Regions from separate parts of the Lysinibacillus sp. NPDC093216 genome, predicted to be linked through region 3. Evidence: riboswitches for the same ligand, from Rfam matches in the RefSeq annotation. Region 3 holds a riboswitch; each other region holds the start of a gene.

Region 1 (5,366 bases), on a different contig from region 3:
GACAATATATGTACCTAAGTCACCAAGCATTGCTGCTAAAAAGACAGCAATGGAAAAGGATAGTCCCAATTTTTGTGAGCCCTTAAATACATAGTAGGCGATAATAGGACCCATAATTGCCATAGAAAAAGTGTTTGCCCCTAATGTTGTAAGCCCACCATGCGCTAACAGTAAAGATTGGAATAATAATACGATTGTCCCGATAACACTCATCGCTAATGGTCCAAAAAGAACTGTTCCAAGTCCAACACCTGTAGGATGCGAGCAACTTCCTGTTACAGAAGGGATTTTTAAGGCAGAAAGTACAAAGGCAAAGGCACCCGAAAGCCCTAATATCATTTTTGTTTCAGGATTTTCATCAATGGTTTTACGAATAGAACGTAATCCTAAAATAATAAATGGAATCGAAATGACCCACCAAAAAATCGCCCATTCGATTGGCAAAAAGCCCTCCATTATATGCATCGCAAATGCACGATTTGGTACGAATAAAAATGCCAATAAAAAATAACTAAGCTTCCAACCTGAAAATTTCAAAAATCTCTCCTCCTTACATTAAAATTTTTAGAAAAAGTATGCGAAAAAAAGCACTTCTCCGATAGTGGAAAAGTGCATAGCTAAAAAAGCAAATAAAATTCTAATCTGCTAAGCCGCACACCCATCCTCGTAGGTTGAAACGATCACATATTTTTCGGCAGGTCTCCTGGCTTTAGTTCAACGTTTTATAGGCCTTCCCATCCTTTGGACAGTGACATTATCTATAAAACTCCCTAATACAGTGGCGGGACCGCGCCGGACTTAAACCGGCTTCCCTTTTAAGCGAAATGCTGAACATTTCACACCGAAAAAAAGATGAAGTTGTGAGATTTCACGACAAAGTGTAACACGAATTTCCATATATATGCTATCCCTTTTGTGAAAAAATTTTAAATTGGGTGTCTATGTCGAAAATTTAGATAAATAGAAAATGGATGTCGCATTTTTCTATGGAATTTTAAAAAAATTGTCACAAATTAAGAAAGAAATATTGAAATTTTAAAAAAATAAGCTATGATAGAAACAGTTTTCAATTACAAAAAAACCATATAATTCATATAAAACATCCATAAGTGCTTGAATATTCAAGATAATAGGGAAATCGGTGAAAGTCCGATACAGCCCCCGCTACTGTAATAGCTGATGAAATCGCGGATGCCACTAGTGAAAACTTAGGAAGGCGCGAAAGTAAAAGGAAGCTTAAGTCAGGAAACCTGCTTATGTGATGATGCAAGCAAACTTTTCGGAGGGAGAAGTTGAAGCGAAAGCGAGTACCAGTATATATTCGTTTTTATTTGGCTTCTACTAAACCTTTACTCTTCGTCTAGAGTAAAGGTTTTTCTTTTTCCTAAAAGCATATGAGGGGAGAACGACTATGACAACTTGGAATTTAGAGGGGATGAAAACACATCTTTTTATTTGCAATGGTAGTAGTTGTATGAAAAAAGATGCTGAGGACATTACACAGGCAATTCGTGATGAAATACAGTTACTGGAGCTTGATAAGGAGATACATACAACAAGGACCCGCTGTAATGGCAGGTGTAAGGATGCTTGTGTTGTCATTGCATATCCTCAGGGCAATTGGTACCGAGTGCCAACGAAGGAGCATGCGAGAGTACTTGTACAAGATTTAAATCATGAAGCGTTACATAATGAGCATGTTTTTACATTGCGTGAAGGTTCGTTGCAGCGTACAGCACAAACAACAGCCATTAAAGGCATTGAAAAGGTGAAAGAGGGGTAACAAAATGGCTCAAAAAGGTAAGATTTTCGTAGTTGGCTTTGGCCCTGGAGACTTTAAACATATTACGACTCGTGCTGTGGAGGCACTACAACAAAGTCATATGATTATAGGCTATAAAACTTATGTTGAACTGATTCAGGATTTAGTTAGTGCAAAGTCGATTATTAGTACTGGTATGACAGAGGAAGTTTCACGTGCGCAAGAAGCGGTGCGTCAAGCAGAGGCTGGAAGTATCGTATCGGTCATTTCCAGTGGGGATGCCGGGGTTTATGGAATGGCAGGATTAGTGTATGAGGTATTAATCGAGCTAGGCTGGACAGAAGCAACTGGTATCGAGGTAGAAATTGTTCCAGGTATTTCAGCTATTAATTCATGTGCCAGTTTACTAGGTGCTCCCATTATGCATGACGCCTGTACCATTAGTTTAAGTGACCACTTAACACCTTGGAATTTAATTGCAAAACGAGTAGAAGCAGCAGCAATGGCGGATTTTGTTATTGCTCTTTATAACCCGAAAAGTGGACGTCGTACGAGACAAATTGTAGAGGCACAACGAATTTTATTGGAATATCGTTCGCCAGATACACCAGTTGGACTTGTGAAAAGCGCGTATCGTGACCGTCAGGAAATAACGATGACTACTTTAGCAGAAATGCTTGAACATGATATCGGCATGTTAACAACGGTTATTATCGGGAATTCAACAACATTCTTCTACGACAATAAAATGATTACGCCACGTGGTTATCAGCGTAAATATACACTTGGTGAGGAAAAACAACCGTTACGACCACATCAACGACTTAAAGAAGAAAATGAACCATGGGCGATGAATCAAGAAACAGGAGCAGCACGTAATGATTTTGCGACAGATCCTAATGCCAATCGTATTAAGCCCAGTTTAGCCATAACACCACAACAAAAGCCTAAAAAATCGTCACTTGAAATGGCGACAGCTGCTCTTACTATGGTAAAGGGAACAAGCGCGGTGAAAGTAACACCTAAGCGTGTTCAACAAAAAATCGAATCTATTTTTGAATTAGCGGTTAGTCCTGGGGTTGCCAATAAGTTCTTTAGTCCTCAACAAATGATGACGTTGGCTGAGGTAGTTGGTGAGGAAGGAACGATGGAGTATACACCAGACCATCAAATTCATTTGAAAGTTCCAACGTCCGAGCCTGAAGAGGTTACCGCAAAGCTTCGTGAAGTTGGCTTTTTACTAGCACCAATTGGTGACGTGCTATCGTTAAAGGCTTGTGACTTCTGTTATGGAGAAAAGTTCGATTCGATTCCATATGCGGAAGAAATTCAAGAAAAGCTTGGTGGTATGTCGTTACCGAAAACATTAAATATCGGCTTTAACGGCTGCGGTATGGCATGTTATCGAGCAGTATTTGATGATATTGGCATTGTTTATCGTAAAAGTAAATTTGATGTTTTTATTGGTGCCAAGCCGGTTGGTCGTACAGCACATGCGGCCCAGCCAGTTGTTGAGGGATTAGAGCCTGAACAGCTCATCCCACTTATTACCGATATTATCGAAGAATATAAAGCAAATGCACATCCAAATGAACGTTTGTTTAAATACTTCAAGCGTGTGAAAAAGATATTACATTTTACGTATCAGGATATGTCTTCAAAAATAAAAGTAGAGCCCGCTCCATGCGGCGACTAGTGAGGAGTAATAAGATGAAAGCAATTTTATTTGTCGGCCACGGGAGCCGTTTAGCTGCAGGAAATGATGAGGTACGCACGTTTATCGAGCAAATGACACCTCGTATTGATGATAGCTTTTTAGTAGAAACATGTTTTTTAGAGTTCGCTTCGCCGAACATTGAAGAAGGTATTACGAACTGTGTGAAGAAGGGTGCTACAGAGGTACACGTTATTCCGATTATCCTTCTTCATGCTGGACATTCAAAAATGCATATTCCAGCAGAAATCGAACATGCGCGTGAGCATTATCCGAATATAACGTTCACATATGGTCAAACAATCGGTATCCATGAAGAAATATTTGCGATTTTAGAAGATCGTTTAGCAGAAATCGGCTTTAATGCGGAAGAAGAACAGAAGGATACTGCCATTTTATTAATTGCACGAGGCGGTAGTGACCCATATGCAAATGGTGATTTTTATAAAATTACACGTTTGTTATGGGAAAAACTCCCGGTTCAGTATGTAGAAAGCGCGTTTATGGGCGTCACAGATCCGCGTGTTGAAGAAGGAATAGAGCGCTGTGTGAAGCTGGGTGCTAAAAAAGTCATTATGCTACCGTACTTTTTATTCACAGGTATCCTAATGGAACGAATGAATGGTATGTGTAAGCAATTTAACGAAAAATATCCTGAATGTGATATTCAAATTGCTAACTATTTTGGCTATCATGAGCGTTTACAAAATGTGCTATTAGAGCGTATTGAGCAAGCTGTGAATGGTACATCAACAGGTATGCAAGATTTAGAAAATTATCGTGCTTATGCGGCAGTGCATGGACATGCGCATCATCATCACCATCATGACCACGATCATGGACATGATCATGATCATCACGATCACCATGATCACGATCACGACCATCATCACCATCATGAAGAGGAGCCAGTGAAATGATTTTCATGTTAGCAGGGACGAGCGATGCTAGGAATCTAGCACTTGAAATCCAGTCAGCAGGTTATGCTGTGACAGCAACGGTCGTTACTGAATCAGCTGCTTCTAGCCTGGCAGAAGTAGGCCTTCCTTATTTAATCGGTCGTTTAACAGCGGATGAAATGGCGACGATTATTACGGAGCGAGGGTACCGTTTAGTTGTAGATGCCTCTCATCCATTTGCTGAAGAAGCTTCAAAAAATGCCATGGCGGCAGCTGAGCTAGCAAATGTTCCTTATATTCGCTATGAACGTGCTCATGAGCATTATGCCCATCCACTAATTACGGTAGTGAAAGATTATGAGGAGGCTGCCCATTTAGCAGCGGAAATACGTGGTGTCATTATGCTAACGACGGGCAGTAAAACGCTAGCAACCTTTACGAAGGTATTACATGGTTTAGAAAATACACGAGTGATTGCGCGTATGCTTCCTCGACTCGATAATATGGAAAAATGCGAAGCACTTGGTGTGGCACAAAGAGATATTGTTGCCATACAGGGCCCTTTTTCAAAGGAATTAAACGAAGCCCTCTTTCGTCAATATGATGTGACATTGATGATCACGAAAGAAAGCGGCAAGGTTGGCTCGGTGGATGAAAAGCTAGACGCTGCCCTTGCATGTGGCATTGAAACGATTTTAATTGCAAGACCAAATATAAAATACGGACAGCAATATTTTACATTTGAAGATGTATTACAAGCTGTACAAAACACACTTTAGGAGGCCATTCAGATGGATTTTAAAACAGATTTCAAACCTTTAACAGTAGACCCAGATAAAATTTACGATTACAGTTTTTCAATTATTGCAGAGGAAATGGGCGAGCATAACTTCTCAGAGGATGAGTGGAAAGTTGTTCGTCGTATCATTCACGCTTCTGCTGACTTTGAATTAGGACGTAGCGTTATTATTACACCAGGAGCACTTGAGGC
Region 2 (5,366 bases), on a different contig from region 3:
GTGATGTATTCATGCCAATTTCCCCTAGCATAGCAGCTGTGAAAATGGCACCTTTTAACGCTTGAGATACAACATGTGGTGCAAGGAAAAATCCTTGATAGAAGTCACCAAGCGTATTTAATGTTGCTCCTGCTTCAGCACCAATACCTGGTGATGTCATTCGATAAGCACATTTTTCTACTAAATCTGCACGCCCCGCAATGTAACCACCAATTTTCGCTAAGCCTCCGCCAGGATTTTTAATGAGCGAGCCTGCTATTAAATCAGCCCCAACCTCGGTCGGTTCCTGTGCCTCAACAAATTCACCGTAGCAATTATCAACGAAAATAACCGCATTTGGTGCTAATTCACGGATTTTTGCACACATTTCTGTAATTTGCGAAATGGTAAAGGATGGGCGTGTTGCATAGCCTTTCGAACGTTGGATAGCAATCATTTTTGTGTTTGCTGTAATTGCAGCTGCAACACCTTCCCAATCGATCTCTTGATTATCGATTAAATCCACATGGCTATAACCGATTTTATAATCTTTTAACGAGCCAGTATCCTTATCGCCACCATCAACTATTGATTGCAATGTATCATACGGCTGACCCGAAATATAAAGTAATTCATCACCTGGACGTAGTACTCCGAATAAGCTAAGTGTAATTGCATGTGTACCAGAAATAATTTGCGGACGTACAATGGCAGCCTCCGCTCCAAAGACCTCTGCATAAACTCGTTCTAGATTGTCACGCCCCTCATCATCATAGCCATAACCATTAGACGGGTGCAGATGATAATCACTAACTTGATGCTTTCGGAACGCAGCAAGCACTTTTTGTTGATTGAAGAATGCCATGTCTTCTACCTTTGCATGAAAAGGGCGTACCTTTTCTTCTATTTTAGCAGCTAATGCTAGTGTTTCTTCTGATAAATTGGTTGTAAAAGTCATTATGTTCTTCTCCATTTCACATTTGTTCAAGTCTTATCTTATCAATTTGTGAGCTTGCCTGCAAAGCTTGCTAATTTCATTAGGCACTAAGCTAAATGACCAACTAAATCTATTTAATTCTGTTATAATAAGGTATTTAATATCTGATAATTCCGAATCAAAAGTCAATGCTTTTCTTTGCAAAAACTTCTAGATACAAAAAGGTAACTTTAATATTTTCTAGTAACTAATCTACAACAACATGAAATGATTTATTCACATAAGGGGTGAAAGGGTTGGCTTGGGAGGTTTTTAGTATCATTGGAACAATTGCCTTCGCAATTTCTGGAGCAATAATTGCAATGGAGGAAGAATACGATTTATTCGGTGTCTATATACTCGGTATCGTAACTGCTTTCGGCGGTGGAGCTATACGAAATCTACTCATAGGTTTACCTGTAACAACATTGTGGGGTCAAGATATGATGTTTCAAATCGCCATTGCAGCCATTACAATTTTTTTCTTATTTCCACATCGTCTCATTCAGCATTGGCATCGCTGGGGCAATTTCACTGATGCTATCGGATTATCGGCATTTGCGATTCAAGGTGCCCTTTATGCTGTGAAGCTCGACATGCCTATTAGTGCCGTTATTGTAGCTGCTGTCTTAACAGGGTCAGGTGGTGGAATTGTTCGCGATTTATTAGCTAGACGTAAACCGTTAGTTCTTCGTGATGAAGTCTATGGCGTTTGGGCAGCATTAGCCGGGCTTATCATCGGACTTCAACTTTTTACAGGGGATATCTTTTTATATGTATTATTTGGTGTGATCACAGTACTAAGAATACTTTCATATATGAAGAAATGGCGTTTACCGTTACGGAGGTTGAATCGAGCATAGTTATACTGTTGCATAATTTAAAAGCCCAAATATCTGATTTGGGCTTTTTTTGAATTTATAAATTCCTTATTTATCACAAACTCCGTGCATCCACAGCAGCAGCTAAAGTTAATTTTTCAACAGCAACATAGCTTCTTCTAAAGTAGCCATATTTTTCATCATAGAACATGCTGCGTCTAAAATAGGAAAGGCTAAAGCTGCACCAGAGCCCTCACCCAATCGCATATTCATCAGCAACATCGGTTCAACTCCGAGCATTTCAGCAGCAATTTTTGCACCTGGTTCTTCTGAGGCATGTGAAGGAATGATATAGTCTTTTACGTTTGGTTCGAGTTCGTATGCGATAAGGGCAGCGATGGTAGAAATAAAACCATCAATAACAACAGGTTTACGATGTGCGGCGGCTGCAAGTATTACTCCAGCCATAGCGCCTATTTCTAATCCACCGACCTTTGCAAGAATATCAATAGCATCATCGCGATTTGGTTTATTTAATGCAATAGCATTGTGAATGACTTCTACTTTATGTGCAATCCCCCCTGGTCCTACTCCTGCACCAAAGCCTGTCACTTCATTTGGATGACATTCGTGAAGAACCGATAATATGGCAGCACTCGGCGTTGTATTACCGATGCCCATTTCACCTGTCCCGAGTACATTGATTCCTTTTTTGATTTCTTCCGTTGCTACCTCAATTCCTACTTCAATAGATTGAATGGCTTCTTCCCTTGACATAGCAGGACCTTTTGCCATATTGTCCGTGCCATATTTAATTTTTTTTATGATAACACCAGCATCATGTGGAATATCCTCTTTTACACCAACGTCTACTGTGACAATTTTTGCATCTGTGATTTTTGCGATAGCACAGACACCTGTTCCTCCTCTAGGAAAATTTAATGTTTGAAAGACCGTCACATTTTGTGGATTAGGTGTTACCCCTTCATCACAAACACCATGGTCTGCTGCACAGACAATTATCGCCTTTTTATCAATCGCAGGAAATAGGTCTCCTGTAATTCCAGATAGTTGTACAGCAAGAGCCTCCAGTTTCCCCAAGCTTCCAGGAGGCTTGCAAAGTGCATCTATGCGTTCCCTTGCCTTCTCCATCATTTTGTAGTCAGCACTTTGAATGTTTTGAATCGTTTGTTGTAATAATTGCATGAAAATTTCCCCTTTCTTTTTTGCCCTTGTTACTCGAAGAATGATTTAGAGAAAAAAATAAAAAGCCTGTAGTTTATTCCATAACAAATAAACTACAGACTTTTCCATCGTCTATATAACCGAAGCAGATAGGCAGGTCTCCTGGCTCAATTTCAACATTTCATAGAACCTTCCCAGCAAGACGCTAGTGGCATTCTCTATGAAACTCCCTTTTACAGTGGTGGGACCGCTAAAGCTTTTCACTTTATTCCCTATTCTCCCGCAGTGGGCACCTAACGCTTTTATGCAATTACTTTAAATCTACGGCAAAGCGCTCATTGTGTCAACATTTTAAATTTTCAAGCTTCATTGTTATTTAAGTAAATAAATATGCTTAATTATTCATATTTAAAAACTTTAACACAAAATACTAAAGTAATAACTGCTATAGCAGTTATTACTGATAATTCAGTCAGATAAGTGTTGAGATTTTGTGTCTCGAAGATCAGTGTTTTTCTAATAGCTTCAATAATATAATTAAGTGGATTAATATAAACAAATGGCATTAGAAATTTTGGCCACACATCGCTCGGGAAGAAAGTACCACCTAAAAAAATGAAAACTAGATTTGAAAGATTCCCCATAGTTGTGGCATTTTTTGCGTTATTAGCGTAAATTCCGATTATTAAACCGATGGCTAATAAGCTAAGACCACCCATTAATAACAATGGAATTAATAAAAGAGTATAAATTGAATTAAAATTTAATTGAACATTAAAAATGAAAACACTAATGCCCAAAATAATAACTGTTTGTATAGCCATAATGAAAAGCTGTGTACTGAAAATAGATACCATTATTTTTGATGTAGAGATTGGAGTAACTTTAATTTTTTTAAAAATACCCCTTTCCCTATACGAAGCAATCATAACGGGTAAAGCTATAAGACCTATAGCTCCATAAGCCATCCCTAGAATACCAGGGAAAATATAGGACATATATGACATACCCTCTCTTGCAGCGTCTTTCCCTGCTGTACCCATTAAAGCCATCATTAGAATAGGGAACACCGTACTCATAATAACCGCTTGTTTATTTCTTATTTCCATTTTGAAAAATATAGAAGATAAATTAACAAAACTATTCATAATTTCAAAACACTTCCAGTCATATTTAAGAATACATCTTCTAAATTTGCTTTTTGAATATTAATGCTCGTTGTTGTTATTCTTTTTTCATCTTCTAATTTATTTATATAATCTAACGTTTTTCTAATATCCTTCGTGTATAAGTAGAAATAGTCATCTTCTTTTTTAATCTTATCTACTGTCGAACAACTTTCTAAATACTGGACAGAAGAATCTACTATTAAACCTATTTTAATAACCGAGTTTAAATTAGCATTTTTAATAATTTCTTCAGGTTTTCCTACTGTATAAATACTCCCATCGTTTATAAAACATACATTATCACAGAGTGCTTCTACTTCTTCCATATAATGTGTCGTTAGGATTATTGTTGTCCCTTCTTTTCTAATATCCTTAATAATATGCCACAAATCTTTTCTAGAGTTTGGATCTAAACCAGTTGTTGGTTCATCCAAAAACAAGACCTGTGGTTTATTGAGAATACTTAATGCTATACTTATTCTTTGTTTTTGCCCGCCAGAAAGTTTATTAACGTAAGCTCTTTTATGTTCTTGCATATTGACTTTTTTTAATAAGTCTTCAATTTCTTTTTCAGTAATCTCCATATTGTATAATGTGGCGAAAAATTCGAACAATTCATCCACCTTAATATGATCAAAATAGGAGTTTGACTGAAATTGTACACCTATAAGTGGTTTAATTTTATCTCCATCTTTTGTAACATCTAAACCATTGACAGTTATGGTGCCAGTGAATCCATTTTTAACTCCTTGTACACATTCTAATAAAGTTGTTTTTCCAGCTCCGTTTGGTCCTAGTAACCCAAACACTTCATTGTGGTTTATCGTTAAATTAATATTTTTCAATATTTGTTTATTTAAGGTATACGAAAAACTCAAATCTTTTATTGATATTGCTTCATTCAATTAGAACACCTCAATTATGATAGAATGATTCGCTTCATTGTTGCATGATTTAACTTTTCATTTATAAATGCTTGCATGTCTTTAATATCAATATTATCAAGAACTTGAAGCATTTCATCTAATGATAAATGATGCCTTTCAATAACCCGCTCATTACCTAAAAATAATAAAAAATCCTTATCATTTTCTAATATCTTGTAAATTTTATGCTGTAAAAACTTTTTGCTTTTCTCTAAATATTTATTCATAATGTTAATTTCTTTACTGTCTATATTCATCTTTTCATTAATATGTAAGATGAGTGATTCTAAATCTTCTTGTTCAGTAATAA
Region 3 (5,366 bases):
GGTACAGATAGTAGTATACTGTAGGATGCAGAATATTTAATAGCGCCACTCACTCCGACTACCTCTGCGATTGTTTGAAATTGTGCTGGTGTATAATGTTTGTTGATAATGCCAGGACTCACAGCAAGACGCGTAAATTCACCTTCTATGTTTAACTTAGCAAATGTTTTTTCAGGAATATTATGGCTAAAAGCATTTATAGTCATTTTTACCCTCCTCCTATAAAAAAAGCTAGCACATGGCTAGCTCCTCTTCTTTATTGAAAGCTTTCTGGATAAAATCCTTGTGCCAAAATTTGTATTGCTTCAGCCGCACGAACACCTTCAGACGCTGCTGATAGTGGTAAAATAACGAAACGTTTGTTTAATACCGCTTCCGTTTCTTTTAGTGCCGGATCATTTTTTAGGAAATTAATTTTTTCTTCAGCAGTAGTTGAACCATAGTCAATTACAACGATAACTTCCGGGTTGCGCTCAACTACATCTTCTTTTGAAACGGTTGTCCAGCCAGACTCAACATCCCCAAAAATATTTTTTCCACCTGCTACTGTCACAAGTTCATTCATGAAGTTTTGGGCAGCAGTGAAAACTTCTTTCTCACCACTATCAAATACAAGAATACGTAAATTCCCCTCCTCTTGCGGAAGCTTCGTACGAATATCCTCTACATCTTTTGTCATTTGCTCAATTAACTTTTCTCCACGCTCTTCCACATGGAATATCTTGGCGATGTTACGAATATCGCCGAAAATATCCTCTAACTTAGGATTTTTAATGCTTGAAGATGTATGTAAATAAGTGTGGATGCCAAGTGCTTCTAGTTCTTCTGGTGTTCCAACACCCTTCTCACTAAACCCGCTTTTCCAGCCTGCATATAAAAAATCTGCTCCTGCATCAATCACTTGTTCCTTTGTTGGGTATTGCTCAGCTAGTACCGGAACTTTATCATAAGCTGCCTGTAACGGTGGATAAATTGCATCATCTAAATATGCTGTTCCGACCATTGAATCCTCTAAGCCTAACGCTAGCATAATCTCTGTCACATGCTGATTTAAGCTAATTGCTTTTTTAGGTGCTTGCGAATAGACTTGTGTCGTATCGTTATTGTCAATCGTTACTTCCGTTGCTCCTGCTTTTGCTGGTTCTACTTGTTCACTTTGCGATGCTGAATCCTGTTTTTCCTCGTTACCACAAGCCGCTAAAATACTTAGCATTGCGATTGCAAGAACAAGCCATACGCTTTTTAATGTCTTCATGTCTACTTCTCCTTTTTTCTAAAAAATATATTGAAAGAAATCTAAGTCTCTTAAACTAACTATAAAAATTGCTCAGATATATAATAAATATGCGGCTTTTTCGTGACAGGATGTACATTAACTTCTGCATGTACACCAAACACCTTTTGTAGCAATGAGGGTGTTAATACATCAAACGGAGTTCCATACGCCGCAATTTCTCCGTCCTTTAAAACATAAATTTTATCGCAATAAGTTGCTGCAATATTTAAATCATGCAAGGCTACAATGACCGTAATCGGCAAGCTCTGTATTAAATCCATAAGCTGGAGTTGATGCTGAATATCTAAATGATTCGTTGGCTCATCTAATGCCATAACCTTAGCCTGTTGCGCCAAAGCCCTTGCAACAACGACTCGTTTTTTCTCACCACCAGATAATGAACTAAAAGTACGTTCACTTAAATGCAGTACGCCTGCTTGCTGCATCGATTCCTCGACAATAGCTAGATCTTCTTTTGTATCCACTTCCATAAGCCTTTTATGCGGTGTACGTCCCATTGCAACAAGATCCTTAACAGTAAACTCAAAAAGCACTGGTGTTTCCTGCCCTACGACGGCTAGTTGCTTTGCTATCTCCTTTGAAGATTGCTTGTAAATATTTTCATTAAATAAAAATACTTCTCCCTCTTGAGGTTGTAGCATACGATACATATTTTTTAATAGGGTCGATTTCCCACTGCCATTAGGTCCAATTATGCCCACAAACTCGCGTTCTTGAATATGTACAGAAACATTGTTTAATATTTTCACCTGCTGCACGGCAAAAGTAAGGTTCTTTGCTACGTATACCATCTAATTTTCCTCCCCGAAAGAATACATTTGCTTACGCAACATCCATATAAAAAATGGGCATCCGCATAAAGCAGTAATAATTCCAATCGGCATTTCCTCAGGTGCAATCACAATACGCGCAGCTGCATCAGCCCATATTAAAAATATCGCACCAATTAATGCACTGACTGGCAGTACAAACTTATAATTTGAGCCGACAATCATGCGTACGATATGTGGAATAATCAGTCCTATAAAGCCAATTGCACCACTTACAGCAACAAGGACACCTGTTAATAGGGAAATTAATAGAATTAGTAGCAATCGAAATTTCTCTAAATTAATCCCCAGCGTAACAGCAGATTCTTCGCCTAGTAAAAGTAAATTCAAATGACGTGCATGAAGACGTAAAATTACGTAGACGACCGTTAAAACAACGAACGGAATCATTAAATTTACCCATTTCGCTCCAGCCAGACTTCCCATCATCCAATACATCACTGCCTTTATACCGCCCTCTTCTTTCGCCATCATCAGCATAAAATTCGTCATTGCTGACAAAACTAGTGACACGGCAATTCCGGCTAATAATAATCGAATAACTGAAATTCGCCCCTCAACTCGTGCTAAGAAAAACACGATTAGTACTGCAATCGTCGCACCTATAAAAGCCGCAAGTGATAGCGCATACATACCTAAAAATGAAAAAGCGCCCAGTAAAATAACAGACGTCGCCCCGACAGATGCACCGGAAGATACACCTAAAATATAGGGGTCTGCGATTGAGTTGCGAACTAAAGCTTGAATAGCAGCTCCCGAAATTGCAAGACCCGCTCCGACTATTATGGCAAGTACTACGCGGGGAGTACGAATTTGCCAGATGATGATTTCCTGCGAACGACTCCAATCTTCTGTAATGCCAAGTGGATTGAACGGGATATGCGATAAAATAATGCGCCATACAATACTAGGTGTTATAGACACAGAGCCTACCATTATCGCTAACGTCAAGGATATTAGAACGACACCAGTCAACACTAATAAGAGTAGGTTGATTTTTCTAGTTGTTGGATTCTTCAAAACGCTCTCCTCTCTTAAAGCAAAGGGCATAAAAAAATCCCCTTGTCTACAAGAGGATGTCATAGTTAAATAAAGGGCGTCTCTTCCCAGTCACTACAACCATCCTCGTGGTTCTATGTAAGTTTGTTGCTTTTATTGGCAGGTCTCCTGGCTTAGGTTCATCATCTATACGCCTTCCCATAGCTCGCTACAGTGACATATTGTATAGACTCTCCATTACAGTTGCGGGACAGCATCGGATTTGCACCGATTTCCCTTTTAAGCAAACGAACAATGTCATTCGCACCAACAAAAATTATTAAGTTATAAGAGGAACAATATCAGAATATTTTCCAGATAGCAATTACATTATATATTACATTAAAGTAAAAATAGTAATAAACGAGAGATTAATAGCCAGAAAATAGAACTGTTAAACATTAATTACTATTGGAAAAATAAAATAAATTTAGACAATAATTTATCTTACCTTACTATACAAATTCCTCATAGTACGCTATTAGTCTCGATATTCAATATCAGTGAGGGCAACACTCTACATGATCTACTAACAAATCTTTCATTCTATTTTGGTTATCTATTTTTATAAATGGAAATTATAAAAATACAAAGGATTTTCTTTTCTACTTGGAAGTCATTAGGTTGAGATAACCTTCATTTCATAAAATAATTGTTTAGGGTAGTGAGAATTAATTCAACAAGATTCATAAATGCTTAATTTTAATCCTTTTTTTCAAATTCCATCTTCCAACTAAAATATTCGTTGTCAGTATTTTTTTCATATTTTAATTGAGCATCGAATTTAGAACCTTTTTACTTGTTAAGCCTTTTACCAATACCGTTCCATCGGCTAGCAATTTCTTAACCATTGTTTTGGTAGGCTTCTTCTTCTTCGCGGCTAAAAATTCATCGTTTTTCCAGATGACAAATTTACAGCCCTTTTCCCAGTTACTGCAGCCGAAGCCTTTTTGTCCTTCGATCACGCTATGACCACATAATGGGCATTTCCCTACTACTTCAAATTTCTTCTTCGCTCGTGTTACTTTGCTGAGTGTCACATCTTCACTATTTTTAATCGTCTGAACGGCATTGACGGTGAAAAAAATCTCATCCGCAATTACTTTTCATTAAACTCAAATTCAATTTTTCCTTCTACCAAACGAAGTGACGCATTAAATTGTTTACCATTCTTTGACTTAAACCCTTTAACCACAGCTGTTTTACCAATCTTACATAAATCATTAATGTTCTTTTCAGTTAGTTTTTTTCCTAGTAACCTTTCTGGGAACGTTTGCTTACAACCATTTTTATAATTCGAACAACCGTAAAAACTTTTACGCAAACCTATTTTTCCTACTTTGCATGTCGGACATGGCACAATATCTTTCACAGCAGCTGGTTTAAACTGCTCAGCTTCAATTGAAAGTGACTCTAATTGTTTAGGTACCTCCGCTATTAATTGAGTAATAAACTTGCCTATGCTTTCAATAAAATGTTTTGCAGAGCCTTCTCCACGACCAATTTTATTTAAGTAAATTTCCCATTTTGCAGTCATAGATGGACTTGAAAGTAATGTCCCTTCGATAGCCCGACATAAAAGCTCCCCTTTCGGCAAAACGCTCACTATGTTTTTTCGTACTTCAATAAATCCATGCTTTTTAATGGTCTCTATAATGCCACTTCGAGTTGCTTCTGTACCAATACCTTCAATCGATTTCAGCACCTCGATTTCTTCTTCATCCTCAACTGATTTACCACATGTTTTCATCATCGTAATGAGTTGCCCTTCTGTATAAGGCTTAGGAGGCGTAGTTGTGCCTTCTAGAATAGAAACCTTACTTTGTACCATTTCATCTTGGAAAACAACAGGTAACGATTCCTCACGCTCTTGCATCCCTTTTTCACTTAAAAACAATTCTTTCCAACCTTTTACAAGTTCTGTTTTCCCTACCGTTTTAAACTCTAAATTTTTGACATTCGTTATAATCGTTTTTTCATCGTATTCATAATCTTGGTGAAACATGGCGAGTGTCGTATTGACTATTTCGAAATAAATATTTCTTTCATCAGCATTCATTGATTGTAACGCTTTTTCTGTTGGCACTTTTTTCGTTGGAATAATAGCATAGTGCTCCCCAACGTTGGCACTGTCGACATAGCGTTTGTTATTCCCGCGATTAATCGCATTAAATGGCTTTCCAACGAGCTGCTGATATTTT

What was found. Region 3 has a riboswitch for cobalamin ahead of ACQKOG_RS21795 (FecCD family ABC transporter permease). Riboswitches for the same ligand answer to the same signal wherever they lie in the genome.
Region 1: it holds a riboswitch for cobalamin, as region 3 does, so the genes downstream of both, ACQKOG_RS02935 ((2Fe-2S) ferredoxin domain-containing protein) here and ACQKOG_RS21795 (FecCD family ABC transporter permease) in region 3, are expected to answer to the same signal.
Region 2: it holds a riboswitch for cobalamin, as region 3 does, so the genes downstream of both, cobT (nicotinate-nucleotide--dimethylbenzimidazole phosphoribosyltransferase) here and ACQKOG_RS21795 (FecCD family ABC transporter permease) in region 3, are expected to answer to the same signal.

Annotation. Positions count from the first base shown of each region.
Region 1 is NZ_JBNNVB010000002.1:107,810-113,175, forward strand. Features, by position in the region: gene ACQKOG_RS02930 (energy-coupling factor ABC transporter permease) at 1-537, opposite strand, end outside; cobalamin riboswitch at 677-861, opposite strand; cobalamin riboswitch at 1,091-1,273, shown strand; gene ACQKOG_RS02935 ((2Fe-2S) ferredoxin domain-containing protein) at 1,412-1,783, shown strand; gene cobJ (precorrin-3B C(17)-methyltransferase) at 1,788-3,458, shown strand; gene ACQKOG_RS02945 (sirohydrochlorin chelatase) at 3,473-4,396, shown strand; gene cobK (precorrin-6A reductase) at 4,393-5,154, shown strand; gene ACQKOG_RS02955 (precorrin-8X methylmutase) at 5,167-5,366, shown strand, end outside.
Region 2 is NZ_JBNNVB010000001.1:99,135-104,500, forward strand. Features, by position in the region: gene ACQKOG_RS00540 (aminotransferase class I/II-fold pyridoxal phosphate-dependent enzyme) at 1-937, opposite strand, end outside; gene ACQKOG_RS00545 (trimeric intracellular cation channel family protein) at 1,213-1,818, shown strand; gene cobT (nicotinate-nucleotide--dimethylbenzimidazole phosphoribosyltransferase) at 1,927-2,982, opposite strand; cobalamin riboswitch at 3,097-3,273, opposite strand; gene ACQKOG_RS00555 (ABC transporter permease) at 3,360-4,109, opposite strand; gene ACQKOG_RS00560 (ABC transporter ATP-binding protein) at 4,106-5,035, opposite strand; gene ACQKOG_RS00565 (M16 family metallopeptidase) at 5,050-5,366, opposite strand, start outside.
Region 3 is NZ_JBNNVB010000026.1:61,230-66,595, reverse strand. Features, by position in the region: gene ACQKOG_RS21810 (precorrin-3B methylase) at 1-206, opposite strand, end outside; gene ACQKOG_RS21805 (ABC transporter substrate-binding protein) at 257-1,255, opposite strand; gene ACQKOG_RS21800 (ABC transporter ATP-binding protein) at 1,315-2,088, opposite strand; gene ACQKOG_RS21795 (FecCD family ABC transporter permease) at 2,089-3,147, opposite strand; cobalamin riboswitch at 3,268-3,452, opposite strand; partial or broken gene ACQKOG_RS21790 (topoisomerase C-terminal repeat-containing protein) at 3,868-4,247, opposite strand; gene topB (type IA DNA topoisomerase) at 4,265-5,366, opposite strand, start outside.